4 regions of the Paenarthrobacter sp. YJN-5 genome follow, and region 2 is predicted to be linked to each of the others. Evidence: riboswitches for the same ligand, from Rfam matches in the RefSeq annotation. Region 2 holds a riboswitch; each other region holds the start of a gene.
What was found. A riboswitch is a leader RNA that binds a small molecule or an ion and turns the genes downstream of it on or off. The one in region 2 is predicted to bind glycine.
Positions count from the first base shown of each region.

Region 1 (7,357 bases), 1.2 Mb from region 2:
CCATGGGCGACTGGCCTTCGATGAGTTGCAGGTGCTGGGCGAAGAAGTAGATGAACCCGGTCATGGAGAACAGGGACAGCGCGTTGGCGACGATGGCCGTGCTGAACACTTTGTTGCTGAAGAGGCGCACGTCCAGCAGGGGGCTGGCCAACTGCTGCTGCCGCCGCACGAAGAGCACGCCCAGTACCGCGCCGAAGAGCATGAAGAAAGCAGCGGTTGGCCCGAAGCCGTGCACGGCGAATTCCTTGATGCCGTAGACGAGCGGAGCCATGGTGAGGACGGACAGGACGATGCTTGGTACGTCCACGCGGCCAGGGTTGGCGTCCTTCGACTCCGGAATGAGGATCCTGCAGAACGCAAGCAGGGGCAGGAGCAGGAACGTTGCCACCAGGAAGACAGCTCCCCACCAGAAGTGCTCCACGAGCCAGCCGCCAAAGATGGGGCCGAGGGCTGCGCCGCCCGAGAACCCGGCTGCCCAGACGGCGATGGCGAGGCGGCGCCGGTTCGGGTCGGTGAAGATGTTCCTGATCAGGGACAGTGTTGAGGGCATCAGCATGGCGCCGAAGACTCCAAGGGCTGCGCGGCCGGCTATCAGCCATTCAGCCGAGGGCGCGAACGCCGTAGCAGCCGACACCGCAGCGAAGCCTGTGCTGCCGGCCAGAAGCAGCCGCCGTCGTCCTATCCTGTCGCCGAGGTTGCCCATGGATACCAGCAATGCAGCCAGGACCAGCGGGTACGCGTCAAGGATCCACAGAAGCTGGATGCCCCCGACTTCCAATGAGCGGGCGATCTCCGGCAGAGCGAAGGTGAGGGCGGTGTTGTCCACGGCCACCAGGAGAACCGGAAACATGAGCAGGGCAAGGGCCGTCCAGTCGCGCCATCCTGCCGTCCTGCCGGGGAGGGGACGGGTGGAAGTGCGGGGAGCTTTGGTTGCGGACGACGAAAACATGAACATTACTGTACCGTCCAGACGGTATAGTTTCAAAGGAGCTCAACACGCCTGTTTAGGGAATGATGGACACATGCCGCGAAAACCAGTTGCCAAGGATGCCGTCCTGGATGCCTTCGAGGCGCTCCTGATCGAGGTGGGGGAGCGGGCAGCAACGCTCGACGCCGTCGCGAAGCGCGCCGGAGTCTCCAAGGGAGGGCTCCTCTATCACTTCCCCAACAAGGAGGCCCTCATCAGCGCTTTGCTGGAACGCCTCGACCGCTTGGCGGAGGAAGACACCGAACAAATGATCGCGGCCCCGGACGGCGCAGCTGCGTACTTCATCCGGTCTTCGGTGTGGGCCGGTACGCCCATGGACCGGGCCTTCGTGGCGACCACCCGCTTGGCCGAGGTAGCCCACGAGGAGACGCGGAGGAGGTTTGCCGCCATCCAACAACGCTGGCTGGACGTGCTCGCCGAGGACGTTGGGCCGGAAGTCGCCAAAGCCGTCAGCTACATGGGCGACGGACTCTATTTCAACGCCATGTTCGAAGGCGGGCAGGCCGGTGGCAGTGCCGGGCGGGAGGCCGACGTCGGGATCCTGCTCGAGGTTCTGGAGCGACTGCGGAAGTAGCGCTCCGCCTATTTGCCGCGACGCCGGGCACGTAGGACAATTAACAATTGTGGTGCGCCTTGCAGCGGGCCGCGAACAACTGCATAAGCCTATGATCTGCGGCGGGAGAGTCCTGCAAAGCACGTGACGCAGGCGCCGTAGGAGCAAATCCTCCCCAGGAATCTCTCAGGCCCACGCACCGCCGCGGCTAGGCAACTCTGGAAAGCAGCAGGCAATCCGCCGTCAGCGGTGACGATTGTTGTGTTCACCGACGGTGCAAGCGGCGTTGCGAAGGCAACCCGCGGAAACTCTCAGGTCCAATACAGAGCGGGGAGGAACCCGAGCCACTGCGGCGTACCCAAGCGCCGCCCAACTAATGGAGTTCCTTCGTGACGGTTAGTTCAGCCTCCACCGCCTTCGTCGATCGGCACATCGGTGCCCGCCGCCAGGCCGACATCGGCACCATGCTCAGGTCAGTCGGTTACGACTCCGTGGATTCCCTCGTGGACACCGCGGTTCCCAACGACATCCGCCAGGACGTTGCCCTGACGCTGCAGAACGCGCTGAGCGAGGTGGAGGTCCTTGCTGAACTCCGCAAGCTTGCTTCCAAGAACAAGACTGCTGTCCAGATGATCGGCCAGGGCTACTACGACACCATCACGCCGCCGGTTATCCGCCGCAACATTCTTGAGTCGCCGGCCTGGTACACCGCCTACACGCCCTACCAGCCGGAAATTTCCCAGGGCCGCCTCGAAGCGCTGCTGAACTTCCAGACCATGGTGCAGGACCTCGTTGGCCTTCCGATCGCCAATGCTTCGCTCCTTGACGAAGCCACCGCTGTTGCCGAGGCCGTGCTGATGATGCGCCGCGCCAACAAGGACAAGACGGCGAGGGACGGCAAGACCGTCCTGGACGCAGACTGCCTGCCGCAGACCACTGCGATCGTGAAGGGCCGCGCTGAGGCGCTCGGCTTCGAGGTGGAGGTTGCGGACCTCTCCGCGGGACTGCCCGACGGCGACATCAACGGCGTCGTCCTCCAGCAGCCGGGCGTTTCGGGCCGGGTTTTCGACCACTCCGCCGTCATCGCCGAGGCGAAAGAGCGGGGCGCGCTGGTGACGGTTGCTGCCGACCTTCTTTCCCTCACGCTCATCACCCCTCCGGGTGAACAGGGTGCGGACATCGCCGTCGGCTCCGCCCAGCGACTGGGTGTTCCGCTGTTCTTCGGCGGCCCGCACGCCGCTTACATGGCAGTCCAGAAGGGGCTGGAGCGTTCCATGCCCGGCCGTCTGGTGGGCGTTTCCAAGGACGACGCAGGTGTCCCCGCCTACCGCTTGGCGCTGCAGACCCGCGAGCAGCACATCCGCCGCGAAAAGGCCACGTCCAACATCTGCACGGCGCAGGCTCTCCTGGCCATCGTCGCCTCAATGTATGCCGTTTACCACGGCCCCGAAGGCCTGAAGGCCATCGCCGAGACCGCCCACCACCACGCGCGCACCCTTGCGGCCTCACTGAAGGCTGCCGGCGTCGAGGTCCTCCACGGGTCCTTCTTCGACACCATCACGGTTCGCGTTCCGGGCCGCGGCGCCGAGCTCGTCGCTGCTGCCGAAGAGCGTGGCATCAACCTGCGTGGAATCGACGGGGACACCGTGGGTATCTCCGTGGATGAGACAACAACAACTGACATCGTCGGCAGTGTCCTTGAAGTTTTCGGTGCCTCCGCGGTTGAGTCCGCAGAGGGCTTTGCGCTGGAGGCTTCCGTTGAGCGCTCCAGTGAGTACCTGCAGCACCCGGTGTTCAACACCCACCGCTCCGAAACGCAGCTCCTGCGCTACATCCGCAAGCTCTCCGATCGCGACCTCGCGCTGGACCGGACCATGATTCCGCTGGGTTCGTGCACCATGAAGCTGAACGCCACGGCGGAGATGGAAGCCATTTCCTGGCCCGAGTTCGCCTCCATCCACCCCTTCGCTCCTGATTCCCAGACCGAGGGCTGGCGTGAACTCATCGCCGACCTCGAAGCCCAGCTGACCGAGATCACGGGCTACGACCAGGTCTCCATCCAGCCGAACGCCGGGTCCCAGGGCGAGCTGGCCGGGCTCCTCGCCATCCGCGGCTACCACCACTCCCGCGGAGACCAGCAGCGCAACGTCTGCCTCATCCCCGCTTCGGCACACGGCACCAACGCAGCGTCCGCCGTGCTCGCCGGCATGAAGGTGGTGGTGGTTGCAACGGCAGCCGACGGCACCATCGACCACGCCGACCTCCAAGCCAAGATCGAGGCCAACCGTGAGGTCCTGTCGGCCATCATGATCACCTACCCCTCTACCCACGGTGTCTACGACGCCGATGTGCGGGAAGTCTGCGACGCCGTCCACGAAGCCGGCGGCCAGGTCTACATTGACGGTGCAAACCTCAATGCACTGGTCGGGTTGGCCCAGCCGGGCAAGTTCGGCGGCGACGTGTCCCACTTGAACCTGCACAAGACCTTCTGCATCCCGCACGGCGGTGGCGGACCCGGCGTCGGCCCCGTTGCGGCAAAGGCCCACCTGGCACCGTTCATGCCGGGCAACGCCGCATCATGGACCGAGGGCAATGACGTTCCGATTTCGGCATCGCGCTTCGGTTCGGCCGGTGTGCTCCCCATTTCCTGGGCGTACGTGAAGCTCATGGGCGGCCAGGGCCTTACCGAAGCAACCAAGTCCGCACTGCTGGCTGCCAACTACATCGCAGCCCGCCTCAACGACTACTTCCCGGTGCTCTACACGGGCGAAGCAGGCTTGGTGGCCCACGAGTGCATCCTGGACCTCCGTGAGCTGACGGCCAAGACCGGCGTCACGGCCGAGGACGTGGCCAAGCGCCTCATCGACTTCGGCTTCCACGCCCCCACTCTGGCATTCCCGGTGGCCGGCACGCTCATGGTTGAGCCGACGGAGTCCGAGGACCTCGTGGAAATCGACCGCTTCATTGAAGCCATGATCACCATCCGCAAGGAAATCGATCAGGTGGCACATGGCGACTTCTCCGTGCAGGATTCCCCGCTTCGCCGGGCACCCCACACGGCAGCCGCCGTCGTAAGCTCCGATTGGGACCGCGCCTACCCGCGTGAGCAGGCCGCCTTCCCCGTCCACCACTTGAAGCAGGACAAGTACTTCCCGCCGGTGGGCCGCATCGATGGTGCAGCGGGCGACCGCAACCTCGTTTGCTCGTGCCCTCCGATCGAAGACTTCGAGAACTAAGGGGATCCGGAAAATGACTGAGAAGCACACGGCCCTGTACGAGGAGCACAAGAAGCTCGGCGCCTCCTTCACCGATTTCGGTGGCTGGCAGATGCCGCTCAAATACACCTCCGAGCTCGCCGAACACCACGCCGTCCGGAAGTCTGCCGGCCTGTTCGACCTCTCCCACATGGGCGAAGTCTGGGTCACCGGGCCGCAGGCAGCAGAGTTCCTGGACTACGCGCTGGTGGGCAAGATCTCCGCCATGGCCGAGGGCAAAGCCAAGTACTCGCTGATCTGCCAGGAAGATGGCGGCATCATCGATGACCTGATCGTCTACCGTCGCGGCGCCGGCAAGTTCCTGGTGGTACCGAACGCAGGCAATGCCTTTGTGGTCGCTTCTGAGCTGCTGCAGCGCGCCGCAGGCTATGACGTGCTTGTTGAGGATGCTTCATCGTCGACGTCGTTGATCGCCGTTCAGGGGCCGCTCGCGGAAGCGATCCTGCTGCGCTTGGTCCCGGCCGGGCAGCACGCGCTGGTCACGAACCTGAAGTACTACGCGGCAGTCGAGGTGACCTTCCTGGTGGCCGGCAGTGGGCAGGATCTTCTCCTGGCACGCACCGGTTACACCGGCGAGGACGGGTTCGAGATCTTCGTGCCCAACGAATCCGCAGCCGCGCTGTGGCAAGCCATCTCCGCCGTCGCCGAGGAAGGCGAGCTTGTTCCGGCCGGTCTGGCCTCCCGCGACTCCCTGCGCCTCGAAGCCGGCATGCCCCTGTACGGCAATGAGCTGTCCCGTGAAGGCAATCCCTTCGCGGCCGGGCTCGGCCCTGTAGTGGCCTTGTCCAAGGAAGGCGACTTTGTTGGCAAGGAAGCCCTGGCTGCTTTGAAGGCGTCCGGTGCTGGTGTGTCCACTGGCCGCAAGCTCGTGGGACTCAAGGGCCTCGGGCGCCGCGCCGGACGCTCGCACTACCCGGTTTTGAAGGACGGTGCCGTTGTTGGCGAAGTGACCTCCGGCCAGCCCAGCCCCACGCTTGGGTACCCCGTAGTGATGGCCTACGTTGACGTTCAGTTCGCCGAGCCGGGAACTGCCCTCGACGTAGATCTGCGCGGCAAGGCAGAGCCGTTCGAGGTCGTGGCCCTGCCGTTCTACAAACGGTCCCGCTAAGTTTTTGATCACCCACAGTTAGGAAAACAGAATGCCCAAAGTAGCGCCTGAACTTCAGTACTCCGACGAGCACGAGTGGGTTTTGCGTGGGGAGGGGAACTCGGTATCCGTTGGCATCTCCGAGGTTGCCACCGACGCACTGGGTGACATTGTCTACGTGGACCTGCCCGAGGTCGGTTCCACCGTGACCGCAGGCGAAACCTGTGGAGAGGTCGAGTCCACCAAGTCCGTCTCCGACCTCTACTCACCCGTGACCGGCGAGGTCACTGAGATCAACGACGCCGTTGTGTCCGACCCCGCCCTCATCAACAACGACCCCTACGGTGAGGGCTGGTTGTTCAAGGTCGCTGCTGAATCCGATGGCCCGCTGCTCTCCGCCCAGGAATACGCCTCCAAGAACGGCGGCGACCTGGGCTAGTCCCGACGGGTCCGGTGTGCCCGACGGGTCCGGCATCCTCTGCGACCTCGGTCGTGTAGACGCCCGTTGGGCGGACGTGACACTCCCTTGGACGGTCGCTGCCGGATGCCGAACCCATAGGGGCTCCGTGTGTCACTCTCCGATTCGAGGGTTCGCTGCGGGGTGTGCCGTGCGCACGGCACACTCCGCAGCGATGCCCCGTTTTGGCCAAGTACGCTCTGGCGTAACGTGGACTTGTAGTAACTGAATAAACTTACGACGCCGGGTTGCCGCCTGAGGGGGCCGCCCGGCGTCGTACTTCGGTCGCCTTCCGCCACAAGCGGGAGGGGCCATCCGGCAGGACCATCTGCCGGACCGTTTCATGCTGTATAAAAAGGGATCCCGGTTATGGCTGTTGGTGTTTTCGATTTGTTCTCCGTGGGTATTGGCCCGTCGAGTTCGCATACGGTGGGTCCGATGCGGGCTGGGGCGGTGTTTGCGCGGGAGCTTCGTGATTCCGGTGTGCTGTCTTCTGTGGCGGGGTTGCGGGTTGATCTGTATGGTTCCCTGGCTGCGACCGGTAAAGGCCACGGTACTTTCACGGCTACTTTGCTTGGTCTGGAGGGGTTCGAACCGGAGTTGATCCTGCCTGATGAGGTGGAAGAACGTCTGGCTGCGATCGCGGAGACGGGCATGCTGAACCTGGCCGGGGCTTCGGGTGAGGGTGTGCTGTTGCCGTATGCAGTGGGGGATATGGTGTTGCATCCGTTGACGGTGTTGCCGCGGCATACGAACGGGATGAAGTTCGCTGTTACCGATGCCGGGGGAAATGTCCTTAAGGAAGCGACGTTTTTCTCGGTGGGTGGCGGGTTCATTGTTCGTGAGGGCGAGGAGGACGCGGCGCGGGCTGAGTTGGAGGAGTCCAAGGCGGAGTTGCCGTTGCCGTTCCGGACCGCTGCGGAGTTGCTGGGCCGGTGCTCGTCCAAGGGCCTGGGCATCAGCGACATCATGCTGATCAACGAGCGGGCGTCCCGGT
Region 1 is NZ_CP053544.1:3,613,204-3,620,560, reverse strand. It holds gene HMI59_RS16740 (MFS transporter) at 1-949, opposite strand, end outside; gene HMI59_RS16735 (TetR/AcrR family transcriptional regulator) at 1,023-1,562, shown strand; glycine riboswitch at 1,655-1,753, shown strand; gene gcvP (aminomethyl-transferring glycine dehydrogenase) at 1,931-4,777, shown strand; gene gcvT (glycine cleavage system aminomethyltransferase GcvT) at 4,791-5,924, shown strand; gene gcvH (glycine cleavage system protein GcvH) at 5,956-6,342, shown strand; gene HMI59_RS16715 (L-serine ammonia-lyase) at 6,730-7,357, shown strand, end outside.
Region 1: linked by a shared signal. The riboswitch ahead of gcvP (aminomethyl-transferring glycine dehydrogenase) and the one ahead of gcvP (aminomethyl-transferring glycine dehydrogenase) in region 2 are both predicted to bind glycine.

Region 2 (7,357 bases):
AAACCGGCGGCGCGCTCCAGCAGGGCAGCGGCCACCACGGCAGCGTTGCCGGCGTTCGGAACCACGAGGAACTTATCCGCAGCGCGACGGTACGTGATCAAGTCATCGATGATTCCGCCGTCGGCATCGCAGATCAGCGAGTACTTCGCTTTGCCTTCTGCCACCGCGGACAACTTGCCAACCAGCGCGTAGTCCAGGAACGCGGCGGCCTGCGGCCCGGTGACCCAGACTTCACCCATGTGGGAGAGGTCGAACAGGCCCGCGGCGTTGCGGACGGCGTGGTGCTCGGCCAGCTCGGATTCGTACTTCAAGGGCATCTGCCAGCCGCCAAAATCCGTGAAGGAGGCGCCGGTTTTTTTGTGCTGCTCGTAGAGAGCGGTGTAGTTCTCAGACATGTCAGGGTCCTTTAGTTCGCAAGCTCTGCTGTGTTTTCCTCGAACGCTTCGAGGGGCGGGCACGAGCAAACGAGGTTGCGGTCGCCCGCAGCACCGTCAATCCGGCCAACCGGCGGGAAGTACTTGTCCTGCTTGAGGCTCGGCACCGGGAAGGCTGCCTGCTCACGCGGGTAGTTGCGCTCCCAGGATGAACTCACGACGGCGGCTGCCGTGTGCGGTGCGTTGCGAAGCGGGGAGTCCTCCACGGAGAAGTCGCCGCTGGCTACCTGCTCAATCTCGGCCCGGATGGTGATCATGGCTTCGATGAAGCGGTCGATCTCGGCCAGGTCCTCGGACTCTGTGGGCTCAACCATGAGGGTGCCGGCCACCGGGAACGCCAGGGTGGGGGCGTGGAAGCCGAAGTCGATGAGGCGCTTGGCCACGTCCTCGGCGGTCACGCCGGTGCGGGCGGTCAGTTCACGGAGATCCAGGATGCACTCGTGGGCAACCAGTCCACCTTCGCCCGTGTAAAGGACAGGGAAATGCTCGTTCAAGCGGGAAGCTACGTAGTTGGCAGCCAGCAGGGCGGACTTGGTGGCTTCGGTCAGTCCTTCGCCGCCCATGAGCTTCACGTAAGCCCAGGAGATGGGGAGCACGCCGGCCGAACCGAAACGGGAGGCCGAGATGGCAACGCCATGCCCTTCCTCATGCGCTGCCTTATTGGCATCGCCCGGCATGAACGGGGCCAGGTGCGCCTTCGCAGCAACGGGGCCGACGCCGGGTCCGCCACCACCGTGGGGGATGCAGAAGGTCTTGTGCAGGTTCAGGTGGGACACGTCGCCGCCGAACTTGCCCGGCTGGGCCAAGCCAACCAGCGCGTTCAGGTTCGCGCCGTCGACGTACACCTGGCCACCGGCTTCGTGCACTGCCTCGCACACCTCAACAACGTCGGCGTCATACACCCCGTGCGTGGACGGGTAGGTGATCATGATGGCCGACAGGACCTCGCGGTTGGCCTCAATCTTGGCCTTGAGATCCTCGTGGTCGATGGTTCCATCGGACGCCGTGGCAACCACCACTACCTTCATGCCCGCGAGCACGGCGGACGCTGCGTTGGTGCCGTGAGCCGAGGCGGGGATGAGGCAGACGTTGCGCTGCTGGTCTCCGCGGGAGTGGTGGTAGCCGCGGATGGCGAGGAGTCCGGCAAGCTCGCCCTGGGACCCCGCGTTCGGCTGGATGGAGACCTGGTCGTAACCCGTGATCTCCGTCAGGTCAGCTTCCAGGCCAGAGATCAGCTCACGCCAGCCCTCAGTCTGGGAATCCGGAGCGAACGGGTGGATGGAGGCGAACTCGGGCCAGGAAATTGCTTCCATCTCCGCCGTGGCGTTCAGCTTCATGGTGCACGAACCCAGCGGGATCATGGTGCGGTCCAGCGCCAGGTCCCGGTCGGACAGCTTGCGGATGTAGCGCAACAGCTGCGTCTCGGAACGGTGCGTGCTGAACACGGGGTGCTGCAGGAAGTCGGAGGTGCGGAGCACGTCCGAGGCCAGTTCGAACCCTGCCGCGTCCCCGACCGGACCAGCGCCAAAGGCGACGGCAACCGCGGAGAGGACCTCCGGCGTCGTGGTTTCATCAACGGAAACACCCACGGTGTCCTCGTCGATGCGGCGGAGGTTGATGCCACGTGCTTCGGCGGCACCGATCACCTTGCTTGCCTTGCCCGGGACGCGGACGGTGAGGGTGTCGAAGAACGAATCGGAGACGAGTTCGCGGCCGGCCTTCTGCAGTGCCGTGGCCAGAACGCGAGCGTGGCCGTGCACAGTCTCGGCGATCGCTTTGAGTCCGTCCGGACCGTGGTACACCGCGTACATCGAGGCAACGATCGCGAGCAGGGCCTGTGCCGTGCAGATGTTGGACGTGGCCTTTTCGCGGCGGATGTGCTGCTCGCGGGTCTGCAGGGCGAGGCGGTAGGCGGGAACGCCGGCGTTGTCCTTGGACACACCAACGATGCGGCCCGGGAGGGTGCGCTCCATGCCCTGGCGGACGGCCATGTAAGCGGCGTGCGGGCCACCGAAGAACAGCGGAACGCCGAAGCGCTGCGCGGTTCCGACGGCGATGTCCGCACCCTGTTCGCCCGGGGGCGTGATGAGGGTGAGTGCCAGCAGGTCGGCGGCAACGGTGACCAGTGCACCGCGCTCCTTCGCGGACGCGATCACGGGGGCGTGGTTGAACACCCGGCCCGAGACGCCCGGCTGCTGGAGGACGACGCCGTTGATGTCGCCGTCGGGCAGTCCTGCGGAGAGGTCCGCAACCTCCACCTCGAAGCCGAGCGCTTCAGCGCGGCCCTTCACGATCGCAATGGTCTGCGGGAAGAGGTCGGCGTCCAGGACGGTCTTGCCGTCCTTCGCGGTCTTGTCCTTGTTGGCGCGGCGCATGAGCAGCACGGCCTCGGCAACGGCGGTGGCTTCGTCAAGGAGGGAAGCGTTGGCAATCGGAAGGCCAGTGAGGTCCTGGACCATGGTCTGGAAGTTCAGGAGTGCTTCGAGGCGGCCCTGGGAAATTTCGGGCTGGTACGGAGTGTAGGCGGTGTACCAGGCCGGGGACTCAAGGATGTTGCGGCGGATCACCGGGGGCGTGATGGTGTCGTAGTACCCCTGGCCGATCATCTGGACGGCAGTCTTGTTCTTGGCCGCGAGCTTGCGGAGTTCGGCCAGGACCTGGGTCTCGCTGAGGGCCTTCTGCAGGGTCAGCGGCGAGGACTGGCGGATGGAATCGGGGACCGCAACGTCAACCAGGCCATCAACGGAGTCGTAGCCGATGGCCTTGAGCATGGTGTCGATATCGGCCTGGCGGCGGGCGCCGATATGCCGGTCCGCGAACGCGGTGGGGGAGGATTGAACAGTCAAGAGGAACTCCAGGATTCAGGCGCCCGCTGAGCGCCATGGTGAATACGGGTTCCTCCCCGCTCTGTATTGGACCTGAGAGATTCCGTGGACTTGGTTGCCCACTTGCACCGTCGGTGAGCCCGGTTGCCCGGACTGCTTTCCAGAGTTGCCTCGCCGCGGCGGTACATGGGCCTGAGAGATTCCTGGGGAGGATTTGCTCCTACGGCGCCTGACTGGATGTACCCGGCAGGACTCTCCCGCCGCAGATCAAAAGCGTGTGCGCCACCTCGGTGACACGCTTTACACCATAGCGGGTGATCGCGAAGAAAGGCAAGACGCGCAGGTCAGGGCGGTTGGGAAGTGATAGAGCGTCCGCGGTGGGGCGGCGGGAAGTGATAGAGGATCTCCCGTAGGGCGGCGGGAAGTGATAGAGCGTCCGTCGGGTCCGTTGCTCTATCACTTTCCGGCCCCTTTTTCGGCTTGCTCTATCACTTTCCGGCCCTTTTCCCGGCTTGCTCCAGGGCTTCACAATTCGGAACCGCCCACAAATCCATTTGAGTTAGGTTAGGCACACCTTCTATCTTGCCTTGGTGAGTATTCAGCCGGATTTGGCCGGAGTCGCCTTTGCCTCCCACTTGGCATCGTTTGGAGACCGGCCCGCAGTACACCTCGGAACAGGCACGGTTAGCTACGCCCAACTGGCTTGCCGCGTCCAGGAGATGGCGGCGTCGTTTGGCGGCGTCCGCCGCCTGGTCGCCCTCGAGGCCGACAACACACTGTCCTCGTTGACGGTGTATCTGGCAGCCCTCTCGTCAGGTCATCCGCTGCTCATCCTCCCCTCCGGCGGAGGCCCCGCCGTTGAGACACTACTGGCGGCCTACGAGCCTGACCTCATTGCGCGGTCCGTCGACGGCGGGACAATCCTTGAAGAACGGCACTCCGGGAGCAAGCACGAACTCCATCCCGAACTCGCCCTGCTGCTGAGCACTTCCGGCTCAACCGGATCACCAAAACTGGTCCGCATCTCCGCAGCATCCGTGCAGGCGAATGCGCAGGCCATTGCGCAGTACCTGCATCTCCGCCCGAATGACACGGCGGCCACCACGCTTCCCCTGTCCTACTGCTACGGCATGAGCGTCGTGAACAGCCACCTTCTGGTGGGTGCCTCGATTGCGCTCACGGATCTATCCGTGGTTGACCCGTGCTTCTGGGAGCTGATGCGGTCACGGTGCGTCACGTCTTTTGCCGCGGTTCCGTACACCTTTGACCTGCTCGAACGCGTGGGCTTCGAAAACATGGAGTTGCCCAGCCTCCGCTACATCACTCAGGCGGGCGGACGCCTGGACCCTGCACGCGTGCGCCGTTATGCGCAGCTCGGCCAGGAGCGCGGCTGGGATCTCTTTGTGATGTACGGCCAGACCGAAGCGACAGCACGGATGGCGTACCTTCCCCCGGATGAGGCCGCCGATAACCCCCACGCCATAGGGGTCCCCATTCCCGGGGGATCCTTCCGGCTGGAGCCCGTGCCCGGCCTGGATGAGAGCGAGCTCGTCTACTCCGGGCCGAACGTCATGCTGGGTTACGCCGAGCAGCCATCTGACCTCGCCCGGGGACGGGACATCACCGAGCTCCGCACGGGCGACCTCGCACGCAGGGGGCCGGGAGGCTTGTACCAGATCGTCGGGCGGCGGAGTCGCTTCGTGAAGATCGTGGGGCTGCGCGTTGACCTGGGACGGGTCGAAAAGATCCTGGCCGACTACGGCGTCACGGCAGCAGTTGCCGGGACCGACAGAGGCCTCGTGGCCGCGGTCGAAGGCGAGCATGAACTCTCCATTCTCGCGAAGGCCGTGGCACAGGACCTTGGCATACCCCGGGCGGCGTTGACCCTCTGCTCAGTCGACTCGATTCCACGGCTGGTCAACGGAAAAACGGATTACCCTGCCGTCCTCGCCTTGGCATCGCAGGAGCCGCAAAGAAACCCGTCCGCAAAAGCCTGCGATGACCCCAGGACCATCTTTGCCGATGTTCTTGAGCGGACCGACGTCAAGGAAACGGACACGTTCGTCTCATTGGGCGGCGATTCGCTCTCCTACGTAGCCGCGTCGGTCCGGCTGGAAAGTGCCTTGGGCTACCTTCCCGATGGGTGGCACCTGATGCCGGTGTGCGAACTGACTCCCAAAGAACCGGAAGCGAAGCCAGCAGGGCCCAACAAGGCGGCACGTAACGCGCAGCCGGGGACTGCACCGCAGCGTCGCAGGTTGATTGCGCGCATGGAGACCGGGATCGTCCTGCGGGCAGTGGCCATCTTCTTTATTGTTTCCACCCATGTGGGCCTCTTCGACTGGGAAGGGACGGCCCACGTCCTGATAGCGGTGGCTGGATACAACTTTGCCCGGTTCCAGCTGTCGGGCCCGCGCCGGGAACGGCTCAAGCGGCAACTGAAGGCGGTGGCACGGATCGCCCTGCCCAGCATGGCGGTGATCGGCGTGGCCTTCGCCATCACGGACGACTACGGTTGGCACAACATTTTCCTGCTCAATACGTTGGTGGGTCCCCAGGGCTGGACCGACATGTCGCGCTTCTGGTTCATTGAGATCCTGGTGCACATCCTCGTGGGCCTGGCGGCGCTGCTGGCCATCCCCGCCCTGGACAGGGCACAGCGCAGGTGGCCGTGGCTGCTTCCACTCAGCCTCGCAGCGATTGACCTGCTCCAACGCTTCGATGTGATCGAACTCCCCTACCCCGGGCAGGGGCCCGTACTGTGGCTCTTCGCCTTCGGCTGGGCCGCCGCTTTGTCCAAGACGTGGTGGCAACGCTCGGCCATGACCCTCGTGGCGCTGCTGACCATTCCGGGATCGTTCTCCAGCGAACCCCGCAGCGCTACGGTCCTGGTGGGGTTCCTCATCCTGCTCTGGATAACCACCCTGCCTGTGCCTCGCGGCCTTCACCGGATCACTGCGCTGCTGGCCACGTCTTCCATGTACATCTACGTGACGCATTGGCTTGTTTATCCACTGTTCGCCGAGGCCAGCCTCGGCCTGGCAGTTGCGGCATCGCTGGCCGGTGGCATCGCCTATTGGGCGTTTGCCACGAGGGCCATGGGTGCCGCCGAAAGGTGGCTTGGCCGCCGTCGGCCTTCACGTGCCTCCACCGCGGAGGCCGTCGCGTGACATCGCCCTGATACTTGCGGGTGGTATTTTGTTCTCTGCTTTGAGCGATGAGCACCGACTGATCAGAGGACATGACATGTTTAAGGGTTTCAAGGACTTCATACTCCGCGGCAACGTGATCGAGCTGGCGATCGCCGTCGTTATTGGCAGCGCCTTCACCGCACTGGTAGGCGCGTTCACCAACAACATCATCAACCCGGTGATCGCAGCAGCCGGCGGCGTCAACGCCGATGGCCTGGGCTTCCGGATCTGGCCGGACAATGAGGCTACGTTCGTGAACCTGGGGGCCGTCCTGACCGCCTTGGTGACGTTCCTGATCACCGCCGCCGTGGTCTATTTCATCTTCGTAGCGCCCATGAACAAGATCAATTCCATGGTCAAGGACCGACTGTCCACCGAAGAGCCCGAAGAGGAACCGCTGCCGGCCGACACCGCCCTGCTGGCCGAGATCCGCGACCTTCTTAAGGAAGCAAACGGCCGCGGGAACCGCGACCTGGACAGCGACGCCGTCCGCTAAAAACACAGCACGACGGCGGCCGGGCAGCTGGCATACCCTGGTCGGGTTAAGCCCAACTCACCAGAAGCGTCGGTATCCCAAGCAGCCGCAGCAGCCAATTACCAGCCTCACCGAAAACCCGGTGAACCTACCAAGGTTCGCCGGGTTTTCGCATTTCGGAAGCGGAGTCGCAGCGATCGATAGCCACTGAGCCTTTCGGCGCAGAAACCATCGGTCACAATGTGTTCGCAGTGCTTGTATACCAAAACCCTTGACAGTGCCGCGCATCACACCTACTTTTGATTTTGGGATCCCAAAACGGGATCCCAAAAGATCCATCACCGGCTGCGGGCACGTTCCACCGACGAGCAGGCACCGCAACAGTTGCCGCCGGTAAGGGTCACGCTGCGGCGGTATCCCGCTCCGGCCACC
Region 2 is NZ_CP053544.1:296,546-303,902, reverse strand. It holds gene gcvT (glycine cleavage system aminomethyltransferase GcvT) at 1-395, opposite strand, end outside; gene gcvP (aminomethyl-transferring glycine dehydrogenase) at 407-3,280, opposite strand; glycine riboswitch at 3,430-3,529, opposite strand; gene HMI59_RS01400 (AMP-binding protein) at 3,850-6,429, shown strand; gene mscL (large conductance mechanosensitive channel protein MscL) at 6,506-6,946, shown strand.

Region 3 (7,357 bases), on a different replicon from region 2:
CAGCAGGCAGTCGCGCAGGTCCTGTCCCCGGTCTTTGATCCGGGGTTCGTGCCGGTCTCGTATGGGTTCCGGCCGGGCAGAAGCGCCCATGATGCGGTGAAGGTCGCCCGAACGGTGATTTCACAGGGGTATCGGTGGGTGGTCGAGGTTGATCTGGATTCGTTCTTTGACCGGGTGAACCACGACGTGCTGATGGCCAGGATTGCGCGGAAAGTGAAAGATAGGCGGCTCTTGAAGCTGATCCGGCGCTATCTTGAGGCCGGGATCATGGCTGATGGGGTGCGGCAGCCGACGGTGGAGGGGACCCGCAGGGGTCACCGTGGTCGCCGTTGCTGTCGAACATCATGCTGGACGATTTTGATCAGGAGTTCTGGGGTCGGGGGCACCGCTTCGTGCGGTATGCCGATGACATCAGGGTCTTTGTGAAGTCCAGGAGAGCTGCGGAACGGGTTCTGGAACGGGCACAAAAGTCTTGGAACGGGACCTGAAATTGAGGGTCAACCGGCAGAAGTCCATGATCAATCCGGCAAGTGTAGCTACGTTGCTGGGTTTCGGGTTCTACTTCGCCAAGGGCGGGGTGAAGATCAGGATCGCTCCGAAAGCGTTCAAGCGCATGAAGGACCGCGTCAGGGAACTGACCTCGCGCAAATGGAGTATCTCCATGGCTGACCGCATCCAGCAACTGAACCGCTATGTTCGGGGGTGGATGGGCTATTTCCGGCTGTCACAGACACCGCGGAAGTTCTCCGACCTTGATGAGTGGTTCAGGCGCCGAATGCGCCAGATCCGGTGGAAGGAATGGAAACTCCCGCGAACACGGGTGGCGAACCTGCGACGCCTTGGGATCAGGCCGGACTTGGCCCACCAATGGGGCAACAGCAGCCGAGCTTACTGGCGGATCGCGAAATCGCCCGTTCTCCACAGGGCCCTCCCAACCGAGTACTGGGCTGGGCAAGGCCTCATTCTCTTTCGCGCTGCGTGGGATCGTTTTCAACGACCTAGCGAACCGCCGTATGCGAGGCCCGCACGTACGGTGGTGTGAACGGAGGGCCGGGAAACCCGGCCCTCCTACTCGATTGAATTGTGGCGCGCTGGGGGCCCAACTAGAGCCGGGCTGCGGCTTTGTCTTCGTGGGATCCTGCAGCCAGCTCCTCGGCCGCCTCTGGCGTGATGGCCGGTGGGGACTGGATCTTGCACGAGGCGTAGTAGAGTCCCGCGGCCATCGCTACGGTTATGAGGGGTGCAAATTGTGATGCTAGCGGGATAGTGGTTTGCTCGGTAAGGACGATGCCGGTGCCCGATGCCAAAAGCCAAGCTACTGCGCCTGCTGACACAGGCCTTAGCTTCTCGGGTCGAACCTCCGGCAAGACTCCCTTGGGCGTCCTGCGGTGCATCGCAATGTAGACCAACGCTATCGCCACCCAGGCCGTAACAAATACCCCTTGCCAAGCCAAGGCCTTAAGCAGATAACTGAGGACATTTGTGAGCATGAACAGGAATGCAATTACCGCCGATACAACTACCCATACGAATCGCGGAAGACGCAGGTTGAATACGCGCTCCATGAATGAGCCAAGGTTCAGAGATGCAAGATAGTAGTTTGCCGTATTGATGCGCGTTTGAGAAACAAATATGATCACAAGGCCGAAGAAGCCAAGCGAGGAAATGAAGGCTTGAACCACCCCTGCTTCAGAGGCCTCAAGGTTCCATGCACTTACGATATAGATTCCTACCGCTCCGTTCAGACCGAAGGTGAAGGCGTAGAAAACCCATCCAAAGTTGACATGCGCATGGAATTTTTCATCCTTCTCTCGGCCCAGCCTTGCATAGTCGAAGGTGTACATCATCATGACCCAGACGCCCATATAGATGAGATATGAGGTGACCCATCCGGGCAGAGGCGAAGAGGCTGCGGCATGTCCGATCCAATCGGTGGGTACGCCGCGTATGACAGTGGCGGCGATGACTACGGCCACAAGGCCGGCTACGTAAAGCGGCAAGAGAAATCCGTTGAGTTTGTCGAGCCAGTTTTGGACGCCCCCGGCTACAAGAGGAATAGCATAGGCGACAACGATGGCGTACCACATGACGATTGAGCCGCCGAAGAAGCTCTCCAGCGCGACTGCAATGATGGACCCCTCGAACACGGCGTAATATATAGCGGTTGCTGCGAAGATCAGTGTGGCCAAGGCGGAACCCACCAGCCCGAACAGAGTCCGGGAAAACTCTTCCACAGAGAGGCCCGTTCGGGCAGCGAACCTGGTCAGCACCATGTTGACTAGTCCGTAGGTAATGGTGCTGAGAACCATCCCCACGACGGTGTTGAAGACGCCGACGGCGCCTGCGGAGGCGATTGCGATGTAAAGCCAAAACATAGCTGAAAAGAGGGCCCACCACGCCATCGTGAGAGACCAGCGTCCGACTTTTTGATGGGCGGGTAGGACGTACGACGTGTACCCAGTCGCTTGTTCTGCGGAATCTGACATAAGTGCTCCTGTTGAATCGCGAATGCGTAGAACGAGAAAGTGGTGATTGAACAAAGGTTGGAGTTGTCATGTTTCAACCTGCATGCAGGCGGAGCCACGTCGGACAAGGAGTGCTTGTGCCAGCGCATCCGAAGCCCATCACGTCCGCCCTGTTCCACTCGTGAGAGCGAATGCGGTTGGGCTACTCGTAACGGGTGACCGGGTATCTCGCGCCGAGAGCTCTGCCGTACTTGAACGGTGGAACGACTTTGGATCTGGCTGGCTCGAAGTGCGCCAGCGCCCGTTCCAAGATCCAGCCGTGAACTGATCCTATGGTGGCTTGCTGACGGTCAAGTCCCGTGGAGTGGTGTAACCGTTTCGTGATCCTTCAAGGATGTGGGGGCTAGTTTTCGTTGTGATTGCAGATGCTCGCGACGAGCTCACTCACGGTGTCGGAGTACAGCCCAGGAGTGGGGGCGCTCATGCTGCGGCCCCGAGCTCGGGGAGCTCATGGTGCTGGCCGATAGTGTCGGTACCCACGAGCGTGAGGCGGCACCTCGCGAGAACGTCAAGACCGAGGTAACGACGACCCTCGGCCCATTCGTCAGACTGCTCCGCAAGAACGGCCCCGACGAGGCGGGTGATCGCGGCCCGGTTCGGGAAGATCCCCACCACATCGGTCCTGCGGCGGATCTCACGGTTCAGGCGCTCGTTCGGGTTATTCGACCAGATCTGCTGCCACACATCTTTCGGGAACGTGGTGAACGCGAGAATGTCAGCCCGGGCAGCATCGAGGTGGTCGTGCACTTCGGGGAGTTTGTCCTCGACGTAGTCCAGGAGCCGGTCGAATTGGGCCTCAACACTTTTCTGGTCGGGTTGGTCGTACACGGAATGCAGCATCGCTTTCACCGCCGGCCACATGCTCTTCGGGGTCACTGACATCAGGTTCGCAGCGTAGTGCGTGCGACACCGTTGCCACGACGTCCCAGGGAAGTTCGCGCGCATCGCTTCAACGAGGCCAGCGTGCGCGTCAGAGGTGATGAGTTTCACCCCGGTGAGGCCGCGCGCGACAAGGTCTGCGAAGAACCCGTTCCACGCCATCGTGGTCTCCGCGGTCGCCACTTGCATGCCCAGGACTTCCCGATGCCCGTCAGCGTTCACCCCGGTCGCGACGAGCACCATGGTGTTGATCACCCGCCCGCCCTCACGCACTTTCATCGTGAGTGCGTCGCACGCGACGAACGTGAACGGGCCGGCCTCACCTAACGGCCTCGTGCGAAACTCACGCACATGCTCGTCCATATCGGCGGCCATTCGGGAGACCTGCGACTTCGACAGGGAATGGATGCCAAGGGTCTTCACGAGTTTGTCCATCCGCCTCGTTGAGACGCCAGCGAGGTAGGCGTCAGCGACGACGGTGATCATCGCCGCTTCTGAGCGTTTGCGACGTTCGAGGAGCCACTCGGGGAAGTACGTGCCGGAGCGGAGCTTCGGGATCGCGACGTCTATGGTTCCGACACGCGTATCGAGTTCACGGGTGCGGTATCCGTTGCGGGAATTCACTCGGTCAGCAGAGGGCTTCCCGTACTCGGCGCCGCAGATCGCATCTGCTTCGGCTGAGAGGAGGGTGTTGATCATGGTTTGCAGCAGGGTGCGCATCAGATCCGGTGATGCGTCGCCCAGCGCGTTGGTGAGGACGGTGGCAGGGTCGACAATAGAGGGAGTGGTCATCGGTGTGACGCCTTTCGAGTGGGATGTGAGAGTTTCCTCGAAGGAAGATCCCGGTGGCCACGCTGACGTTTACTGGCCGGGATCGTTACACCACTCTACGGGGCACTACTTTGCTGACAGGGCTTCGTCGAACATCCCGCATCGCCCACTATGGGGATGCGTCGGTAACCTCCTAAGCACATTTGACGTCCGGTTTGGCGCAAGACCTCAGGGAGCCTGCGGGTGCGGTTAGTAGCTGGCAATCGGGTTGGGATGTTGGACCTTGAGCTTCGCCTCACTTGCATCTCACATTTAAAGATCTAAAGGATCGCAAGTAGGATCAATAATGGATTCTGCGCACCAGTGTGTCAACAGTCACAATTTGATTTTCTGAGTCTTATCACGGAACCGGCGGGCAGAGACTTCCCGCATGGCCTCCCGAACAGACGCCCGAGGCCTTAGGCGGGGCGGTAATAGCAGCACCCGAATGTGTAAACTTCACGTGCCGGGGACTCTCGTCCACGGCTTGTCCGCTTCGCTGCCGGCCCAGGCGTACTCCAAACCCTGCGGACCTGGCCATTACTTACGCGAGCATCCCTTAACTGAGCCACACCAGGATTTCGCGAGCACACTGGCGGGACTGGGCGCGTACTTGCGCGATTTGACAGCCCCATAGTATGTTGTGAGCCGAATCACCAAATTTCATAGCCTTTTGAACCGTGGCGGGAGAGACCTGCCGGTACATCCAGTCAGGCGCCGTAGGAGCAAATCCTCCCCAGGAATCTCTCAGGCCCATGTACCGCCGCGGCGAGGCAACTCTGGAAAGCAGTCCGGGCAACCGGGCTCACCGACGGTGCAAGTGGAACACAGTCCACGGAATCTCTCAGGTCCAATACAGAGCGGGGAGGAACCCACATTCATCGTGGCGCTCAGCGGGCGCCTGAATCATGGAGTTCCTCTTGACTGTTAAATCCTCCCCAACCGCGTTCGCGGACCGGCACATCGGCGCCCGCCGCCAGGCCGACGTGGACACCATGCTCAAAGCCATCGGCTACGACTCTGTCGACGGCCTGGTTGACGTTGCCGTCCCCGATTCCATCCGCCAGTCCTCACCGCTCACGCTGCAGAAAGCGTTGAGCGAGGTGGAGGTCCTTGCCGAGCTCCGCAAGCTCGCCTCCAAGAACAAGACCGCCGTGCAGATGATCGGCCAGGGTTACTTCGACACCGTCACGCCGCCGGTCATCCGCCGGAACATTCTTGAATCCCCGGCCTGGTACACCGCCTACACTCCGTACCAGCCCGAGATTTCGCAGGGCCGCCTCGAAGCACTGCTGAACTTCCAGACCATGGTCCAGGACCTGACTGGCCTGCCGATCGCCAACGCTTCGCTGCTGGACGAAGCCACCGCCGTGGCCGAAGCTGTGCTGCTGATGCGCCGCGCCAACAAGGACAAGTCGGCCAAGGACGGCAAGACCGTCCTGGACGCCGACCTCCTCCCGCAGACCATCGCGATCGTGAAGGGCCGCGCCGAAGCACTTGGCTTCGAGGTTCTTGTTGCGGACCTCTCTGCCGGATTGCCCGACGGCGACATCAACGGTATCGTCCTGCAGCAGCCCGGTGTTTCAGGCCGGGTCTTCGATCACTCCGCCGTGATCGCAGAGGCGAAGGAACGCGGTGCCCTGGTCACCGTTGCTGCCGATCTGCTGGCGCTGACACTCATCACCCCTCCCGGTGAACAAGGTGCGGATATCGCCGTCGGAACCGCCCAGCGTTTCGGTGTCCCGCTGTTCTTCGGCGGGCCGCACGCCGCCTACATGGCTGTTCGGACCGGCATGGAACGCACGCTTCCGGGGCGCATCGTGGGAGTGTCCAAGGACAACGCCGGCGTGCCCGCTTACCGGCTCGCCCTGCAGACCCGCGAGCAGCACATCCGCCGGGAAAAGGCGACGTCCAACATCTGCACGGCGCAGGCATTGCTCGCGATCGTTGCATCGATGTACGCCGTCTACCACGGCCCCGAGGGCCTCAAAGCAATCGCCGAAACAGTCCACGGCCACGCACGCACTTTGGCCGCTACTCTCACGCTTGCTGGAATCGAAGTAGTCCACCGAAGCTTCTTCGACACCCTCACCGTCCGCGTCCCCGGCCGAGCCACCCAAGTTGTTGCTGCTGCGGCAGCAAAGGACATCAACCTGCGCTTAATCGGACCTGATCACGTCGGGGTTGCCGTCGATGAAAAGACCACCCGGGACACACTGGCAGCGGTCATGGCCGCGTTTGCCATAGTCATGGCCCACGGGGCACCCTTCATCGACACAACTGACGGATTCTCATTGGACGAAGGCTTAGTCCGGACTTCTGATTTCCTGCAGCATCCGGTGTTCAACACGCATCGTTCCGAGACCCAGTTGCTGCGCTACATCCGCAAGTTGTCGGACCGGGACCTTGCACTGGACCGCACCATGATCCCGCTGGGTTCGTGCACCATGAAGCTGAACGCGACGGCGGAGATGGAAGCCATTTCCTGGCCGGAGTTCGCTTCGATCCACCCGTTCGCTCCGGATTCCCAGACCGCAGGGTGGCGTGAGCTGATCGCCGGTTTGGAAGCCGACCTGACCGAGATCACCGGCTACGACCAAGTCTCCATCCAGCCGAACGCCGGTTCCCAGGGCGAGCTAGCAGGCCTGCTCGCGATCCGCGGCTACCACTTGTCCCGCGGCGATGATCAGCGCAACGTGTGCCTGATCCCGGCCTCGGCGCACGGCACCAACGCCGCGTCTGCTGTCCTGGCCGGCATGAAGGTCGTGGTTGTTGCCACGGCTCCCGATGGCACCATCGACCACGCGGACCTGAAGGCAAAGATCGAAGCCAACCGGGACGTGCTCTCGGCCATCATGATCACCTACCCGTCCACGCACGGTGTGTACGACGCCGACGTCCGCGAGGTCTGCGAAGCCGTGCATGAGGCCGGCGGCCAGGTGTACGTCGACGGTGCCAACCTCAACGCACTGGTCGGTTTGGCCCAGCCGGGCAAGTTCGGTGGCGACGTGTCCCACCTGAACCTGCACAAGACGTTCTGCATCCCGCACGGCGGCGGCGGACCGGGTGTTGGTCCCGTTGCTGCGAAGGCACACCTGGCCCCGTTCATGCCGGGCGATGCGAACAGCACTTCCTCCGAGGGT
Region 3 is NZ_CP053546.1:162,857-170,213, forward strand. It holds partial or broken gene ltrA (group II intron reverse transcriptase/maturase) at 1-1,042, shown strand, start outside; gene HMI59_RS24725 (cytosine permease) at 1,104-2,486, opposite strand; gene HMI59_RS24730 (IS256 family transposase) at 2,946-4,196, opposite strand; glycine riboswitch at 4,889-4,987, shown strand; gene gcvP (aminomethyl-transferring glycine dehydrogenase) at 5,135-7,357, shown strand, end outside.
Region 3: linked by a shared signal. The riboswitch ahead of gcvP (aminomethyl-transferring glycine dehydrogenase) and the one ahead of gcvP (aminomethyl-transferring glycine dehydrogenase) in region 2 are both predicted to bind glycine.

Region 4 (7,357 bases), 1.1 Mb from region 2:
GAGAGCACGTGGCAGCCAAAGCTCGCGTTGCTGGTGGCGGCCACCTTCTTCATGGAGTTCCTGGACGGAACAGTCCTGACCACCGCGATCCCGAGCATCGCCTCCGATTTCCGCGTGCCCGCAGCAGATGTCAACATCACCATGACCGCCTATCTGGTGACTGTGGCCATGGGGATACCGTTGAGCAGCTGGCTGGCGGAACGAATGGGCGCCCGGAGGGTGTTTTGCTTCGCCATTGCAGTATTCACCATCGCGTCCCTGCTGTGCGCGGTGAGCCAGGACCTGACGATGCTCACGCTCAGCAGGGTGGCCCAAGGCGCGGGCGGGGCCATGATGGTTCCGGTCGGGACGCTGGTGGTCCTCCGGGGAACGCCGAAGTCCGAGCTTCTCCGTGCCACCGCTTACCTCGTGTGGCCGGGCCTTCTTGCACCGGTGTTGGCCCCGATGGTCGGCGGAGCGCTGACGACGTTCCTCTCCTGGCACTGGATCTTCCTCATCAACCTCCCGTTGGGCCTGGCCGCATTTATCGCCGCGCTGCGCCTGGTTCCCCGGACCGCCGTCGGGGATAAACGCAGGCTTGACTGGCTGGGACTGTTGCTGACGACGCTTGGCGTGGGTGCCCTGGTGGTAGGCCTTGAAACGTTGGGCGGCCACGCACCGGGGCTGGTGGCTGCGGTGGTGGTTGGCGGCGGCGTCCTTTCCTTGGCCGGAGCGGTCTGGTGGATGACCAGGGCAAAAGTCCCGCTGTTCAACCTTGGGGTCTTCGGAACGAGGACTTTCCGTGCCACGTCCACGGGCGGTTTCATCTACCGGCTCACCATCAGCTCGGTTCCCTTCCTGCTGCCGCTGATGTTCCAGGATGGATTCGGTTGGGACCCCCTGAAAGCCGGTGTCATGGTGGCCGCGGTCTTTGTGGGCAACATTGGCATCAAACCGGCTACCACCCCCCTCATCCGGCGGTTCGGGTTCAAGCCCGTACTGGTCTTTGCCTCCTTCGCCTCGGCGGTGACGTTTGTCCTGTGCGCCTTCCTGTCGGCCGAAACTCCCGAGCCGGTAATTTTCGGCCTGCTGCTGCTCAGCGGCGCTTTCCGGTCGATCGGCTTCTCCGCGTACGCCTCGGTGCAGTACGCGGATATCGTCCCTGAGCAACTGCCGTCGGCCAATGCCATCTCTGCCACGCTGGTGCAGCTGGCGGCCGGCGCCGGAATTGCTGTGGGAGCACTGTTCCTCCGGTTGTTCGAAACCGCCGGGTTCCTGGGTGGGGAGAACACCGCTTACAAAGGGGCCTTCCTGGCCATGGCAGTACTGATGCTCGTGAGTACCGTGGACAGCCTGATGCTTCACCGGGATGCCGGTGCGGAGGTCAGCGCAGGCGGTCGTGGCCGCTAACCCCGCTAACGCCGCTAACCCTTGAAGGGGGTCCTGCAGCCCCGGGTTAAACGCAAAAGGTCCCGGTTCGAAAACCGGGACCACTTCGCGGAGACGGGGGGATTTGAACCCCCGGTCGAGTTTAACCCCGACCCTTCATTAGCAGTGAAGTCCATTCGGCCGCTCTGGCACGTCTCCAATTGCTATTGCTAGCCCACCAAGGATACGCAGAACGTGCGGCACAGTGCAAAACAGCCGTCAACCAAGTCCGGGCCTTACTCGCCCCCGGCCAACGCCCGCCAGAGGAAGTGGTTGCTCCTGGCCTGCAGCGCGGCGGCTTGCCTGTTGTCCGAAGCTCCGGCGTGCCCGCCCTCCAAGGCTTCGTGGAACCAGACGTTGGGGATGCCCATGGCCTGCATCCGGGCGGCCATCTTCCGGGCTTGGACGGGACCCACGCGGTCGTCCGAGGTCGCAGTCCAGATGAACGTTTCCGGGTATTCCACTCCGTCACGGAGCAAGTGGTACGGGGAGAACGTGCGGATGAATTCCCACTGCCCGGGCACATCGGGATCTCCGTATTCGGCAATCCAGGAGTATCCGGCGGACAGCTTCGTGTATCGGCGCATGTCCAGCAGCGGTACCCCGCAGGAGATCGCCCCGAACAGCTCGGGGTACTGCGTGAGCATGTTGCCCACCAGCAGCCCGCCGTTGGAGCCGCCCACGCACCCCAGGCGTTTCCGGCTGGTGACTCCGCGCGAGATCAGGTCCTGCGCAACCGCTGCGAAGTCCTCGTAAGCGCGGTGCCGGTTTTCCCGGAGGGCTGCGTGGTGCCAGGACGGTCCGTATTCGCCTCCGCCGCGGATGTTGGCCACCACGTAGACCCCGCCGCGGACGTGGGCGTCCTCCCCGGTGGTGCGGCGTTCAAGCCATGCCCGGCCGATCGTTCCGCTGTAGGCAGGGGTGCGGGAGACTTCGAACCCGCCGTAGCCGGAGAGCTGCGTGGGGTTCTGACCGTCCAGGACCAGGTCTTTGGAAGCGACCTGGAAGTAAGGGATGCGGGTGCCGTCGGCCGAAACAGCGAAGTGCTGTTGGACCTCGTACCCGGCTTCGTTGAAGAACGACGGCGAGCGCTTCACCTCTTCGTGGTGGCTTCCGGCAGGTCCGAGTGAGCCGCGCGTGAGGGTCGTGGGAGTAGTGAAACCTGTGGCCACCAACCAGTAGTCGTTTCCGGCGCCGGATTCGTCCTCGTCGTCCACTGCATAGGCGTTGACGTCATGGAGCGGGGGACAGGCGTCCAGGGTGCTCCAGGCCCAGGAACCGGACTCGTCAGGTTTTGAGGGGTCCAGCACCCGGATCTCGGAGGAGACGTCCCGCAGCAGGTTCAGCAGCAGGTAGTCCCTGGTCCAGCTCCAGGACTGCAGGGACGTGTGGGCCTCGGGCGTGAACAGCACCACCACGTCGCGTGTGCCGGCCAGCCACTCTTCAAGGCCTGCCGCGAGGAGGGAGCCGGCGGGGTATTGGACGCCCGCCACGGACCAGTCGTGCCGTGGACGGAACATCAGCCATTCGCGGTGCGCGCTGATGTTGACGTCTGTGGGGACGTCGATGTCCGTCCAGGCGCCGTCACGGAGCAGCGACGTCCGCTGGTTGTAGAAGTCGATGTAGTCCACGGCGAAAGTGCGCTCAAAGCCTGGCGTGGAGTCGTGGGCGACCATGGCCAGCATGTGGTCTTCGGGGATCTCGAAGATCTGTTCCGCTGATGCCAGGGATTCGCCGCGGCGCAGCTTCACCGCGGTTCGGGCGTAGGAGGAGGATGTTGCGGCTAGTCCGTCGGCGGTGCTGGAGACCAGGAGAGTGTCTGCATCGAGCCAGCTGACATGGCCCTTCGCGGTGGGTAGGTCAAAGCCACCGTCGGCCGGGTCCACAAACGTCCTGGTGGCGAGGTCGAATTCGCGGTACCGGTTGGCGTCGCCGCCGTCGGGGGAAAGGGAAACCATGGCGAGCCGGTAGTCGGAACCGTCGGACGGGCGAAGGAAACCGGCCCCGTGGAACACCCACTCGATACCTTCGGAGGCTGCCAAGGCGTCCATATCCAGCAGCACGTCCCAGTCCGGGGAGTCGGAGAGGTAGCTTTCCCACGTGGTGCGGCGCCACAGGCCTTTGGGGTGCTCCCGGTCCTTCCAGAAGTTGTAGTAGAAGTCCCCGCGCTTGTTCACCATGGCGATGCGGTCGGTGGAGTCGAGGACTTCCAGGATGCCAGCTTCCACCGCCGCGTAGCCGGCATCTTCCAGGAGTTCCTCGGTGCGTGCGTTCTGTTCCCGAACCCAAGCCAGCTGTTCTTCGCCGTGGATGTCCTCGAGCCAAACGAACTCATCCGTTGGCTCCGGTGCGACTGCGGCATGGCGCGGCCCTGACTTTTCGCGTTCTTCGGGCAGGGGCGTCTGATCAGCTGCTGTGGTGGTCATCGCCCCATCCAAGCAACACAGGTGAAAGGGAAGCAAGTCATGCAGAAGTTAAGCTTGAGCGTGGCTACTTCCCAAACCAACCGTGTTGCCCTTGTCGGGGCTGGTCCGAGGGGTACCAGCGTGCTTGAGCGGTTGCTCGCGAACCGGGCAGCGGCCGGGAACACCGGAAGCAAGCTCCACATTCACGTCATCGATCCCTATCCGGCGGGTTCCGGACACGTGTGGCAGCCTGAGCAGTCGCGGCTGTACCTGATGAACACGCAGTCGTTCTATCCCACCCTGATTCCCCAGGAGCCGGAGCTTGCCCCGCCCCTGGCGGGCGGTTCGTTCGACGAATGGCGCGTGACCCGGCGTCGTGATGGCCAGGGACTCAACGATGCCGAAAAGGCCGAGTTGTCCGCGCTGGAGTCCGACAACTTCCCGAGCCGCGCCCTGTACGGGCGCTACCTGCAGCAGACGCTGGCTGAGTTGCTCCAGCGGGTGCCCGACGGCGTGGACGTCACCTTCCATGAAACGTCGGCGCTGGCGGCCCGCCCGGCAGGTAAGGCGTTCGACGTCGAACTGGCCGACGGCGGTACCCTCACCGTCGACTCTGTGGTGCTCGCCCTTGGCCACATCAAAGCCCGCCTGAACCCCGAGCAACGCTCCTTCCAGGTGGCCGCCGAAGAACATGGACTGCTGTACTTCCCTCCGGCGCCTCCGGCCGACGTGGACTGGTCCGCAGTGCCGGACAACGAACCCGTGCTGGTCCGGGGAATGGGGTTGAACTTCTTCGACGTCATGGGGCAGCTGACCGAGGGCCGCGGCGGCAAATTCGTGGACGCCGTCGCCCCGGGTACCGGCGCACTGGAGTACCGTGCTTCCGGGCGCGAACCGAGGATCATCGCAGCGTCCAGGCGAGGCACCCCGTACCGGGCCAAGGCCGGGCTGTCCGGCTACTACGCCACGAGCATCACCCTCCGCTACCTGACTGAAGCCGCCGTCGACCGCTTCCGGGCTGCGGGGATCCAGCCCGGCTTCGACCATGATCTGTGGCCGCTCCTGCACCGGGACGCGTTGTGGGCGTACTACGCAACGTTGGCACGGTCCCAACCGGCCGCGATCCGGGACTCGGCCCAATTCCTGGCCGACCTGGAGGACGCGTTGCAGCCGCATGCGCACTCAACGGGGAACTGGGAAACCGAAGTGGGCGCGCTGGTCGAGAAACACGTGGTGGCTTCGCGCCGGCTGAACCTCCGGGCGCTCGCCGCCCCGTTGGCGGGCCGGACCTTCGCGTCCCGCCGCGAGTTGGACAAGGCCATCACCGATTACCTGGATGATGATGCCCTGCGTTCGGAGCTCGGCGAAGCCGATCCTGTGAAGATGGCGATCGGCGCGCTCCATACGGGCCGCGCGATCCTTAAGACCGTGGTGGCGGACGGTGGAATCACGGATGAGTCGTGGGTGGCGGAGCTGCGCGGCTGGTTCGAATCCTTCGTCGAGGGACTGGCCAGCGGGCCTCCCGCACTTCGTTCGGAGCAGCTGGCCGCCTTGGCGCGTGCCGGCGTCGTGAGTTTCGTGGGACCGGACCCGAAATTCAGCGTGGACCGCAACGCCAAGGTCTTCCGCGCCTTTTCGCCCTGGGTGCGGGATGCGCCCGTGCAGGCGAGGACCCTGATTGAAGCGATGTCGCCCGCCAACCGGGTGGGTATCAACGTCTCCCCGTTGCTGGAACAGCTCATGGAGGACGGCCTGGTGCGAACCAAGATCATGATGAGCGTCGAAGGGACACCGGTGCAGACCACCGGCCTGGATGTGGAACCACATCCTTACCGGCCCGTGGCCGCGAACGGCTCGGTAACCGAGGGTTTGTACGTGCTGGGCCTTCAGCTGTCGGCAACCCAGTGGGGGACCGCCATCGCCGCTGAGGCGAAACCGGCAACCGGCCAAGCCTACACCAGCGGACAGCGGACGCTGCGCGACGCCGACGAGATCGCGCGGAGCATCCTGGGGCTTTAATCCCTTTTATGACGACCGTGGATGCCGGGCGTTTGCAGCGGGTGCCCGCCCTTCGCTAGTGTGTGATCTGCGTCACCGACTGGTGATGCGCGCTAGTGATCCGCGGCGGGAGAGTCCTGCCGGTACATCCCGTCAGGCGCCGTAGGAGCAAACCCTCCCCAGGAATCTCTCAGGCACCCTGTACCGCCGCGGCGAGGCAACTCTGGAAAGAAGCACGGTTCCCACCGGGCTCACCGAAGGTGCAAGCGTTCCTGCCTGCAGGGACGCGGAAACTCTCAGGTCAATGACAGAGCGGGGAGGAACCCGAATCATCGTGGCATTCCGGTGCCGCCTGAACAATGGAGTTCCTCATGACGATTCAGCGCCCGCCAACAGACAACAACCATGAGCCCCACCTCGAACGGCAACTCAGCAACCGCCACATCCAACTGATCGCCATTGGCGGTGCCATCGGAACCGGCCTGTTCATGGGCTCCGGGAAAACCATCTCCGCCGCCGGGCCCTCCGTCATTTTCGTTTACATGATCATCGGCTTCATGCTGTTCTTCGTCATGCGGGCCATGGGCGAGTTGCTGTTGAGCAACCTGAACTACAAGTCCTTCAGCGACTTCGCCGCAGACCTTCTGGGTCCGTGGGCGGGATTCTTCACTGGATGGACGTATTGGTTCTGCTGGGTTATCACGGGCATCGCGGACGTCATAGCGATAGCCGGCTACTCGGAAGAACTGTGGCCGGGCTTGCCCCTCTGGATTCCAGGACTCATCACGATCGGCATCCTCCTGCTCTTGAACCTGGCAACCGTGAAGGCCTTCGGCGAGACGGAATTCTGGTTCGCCCTCATCAAGATCGTGGCCATTGCGGCGCTCATCATCGTGGGCCTGTTCATGATCTTCAGTGGCTTCCAGTCCGATGCGGGCCCGGCCAGCTTCACCAACCTCTGGTCCCATGGAGGCTTCTTCCCCAACGAATTCATGGGGTTCGTGGCCGGTTTCCAGATCGCAGTCTTCGCGTTCGTGGGTATTGAACTGGTAGGAACCACCGCTGCCGAAGCGAAAGATCCGGAGAAAAACCTTCCCAAGGCCATCAACTCCATTCCCATCCGTGTGCTGCTCTTCTACGTAGGCGCCCTCATCATCCTGATGTCCGTTACTCCGTGGACGCAGTTCGCGGCCGGCCACAGCCCTTTCATCGCCATGTTCTCGCTTGCCGGGCTTGGGGCCGCAGCCACGATCGTCAACCTCGTGGTGTTGAGCTCGGCGATGTCCTCCGCGAACTCCGGAATCTACTCCACGTCCCGCATGGTTTACGGCTTGGCGCAGGAAGGCGACGCACCTGCAGTCTTCAGTGCGCTCTCCGGACGCAAAGTACCCCGCAACGCACTGTTCCTTTCCTGCGTCCTGCTGCTCTCCGGCGTCGTCCTCATGTACGCCGGCCAGGACGTTGGCAAGGCCTTCGACATGGTCACCACGGTGTCGGCCGTGTGCTTCGTGTTCGTCTGGTCGATCATCCTGGCGAGCTACCTCGCC
Region 4 is NZ_CP053544.1:3,770,503-3,777,859, reverse strand. It holds gene HMI59_RS17465 (MFS transporter) at 1-1,389, shown strand, start outside; tRNA gene HMI59_RS17460 (tRNA-Ser) at 1,478-1,566, opposite strand; gene HMI59_RS17455 (prolyl oligopeptidase family protein) at 1,644-3,833, opposite strand; gene HMI59_RS17450 (FAD/NAD(P)-binding domain-containing protein) at 3,894-5,831, shown strand; glycine riboswitch at 5,928-6,027, shown strand; gene cycA (D-serine/D-alanine/glycine transporter) at 6,182-7,357, shown strand, end outside.
Region 4: linked by a shared signal. The riboswitch ahead of cycA (D-serine/D-alanine/glycine transporter) and the one ahead of gcvP (aminomethyl-transferring glycine dehydrogenase) in region 2 are both predicted to bind glycine.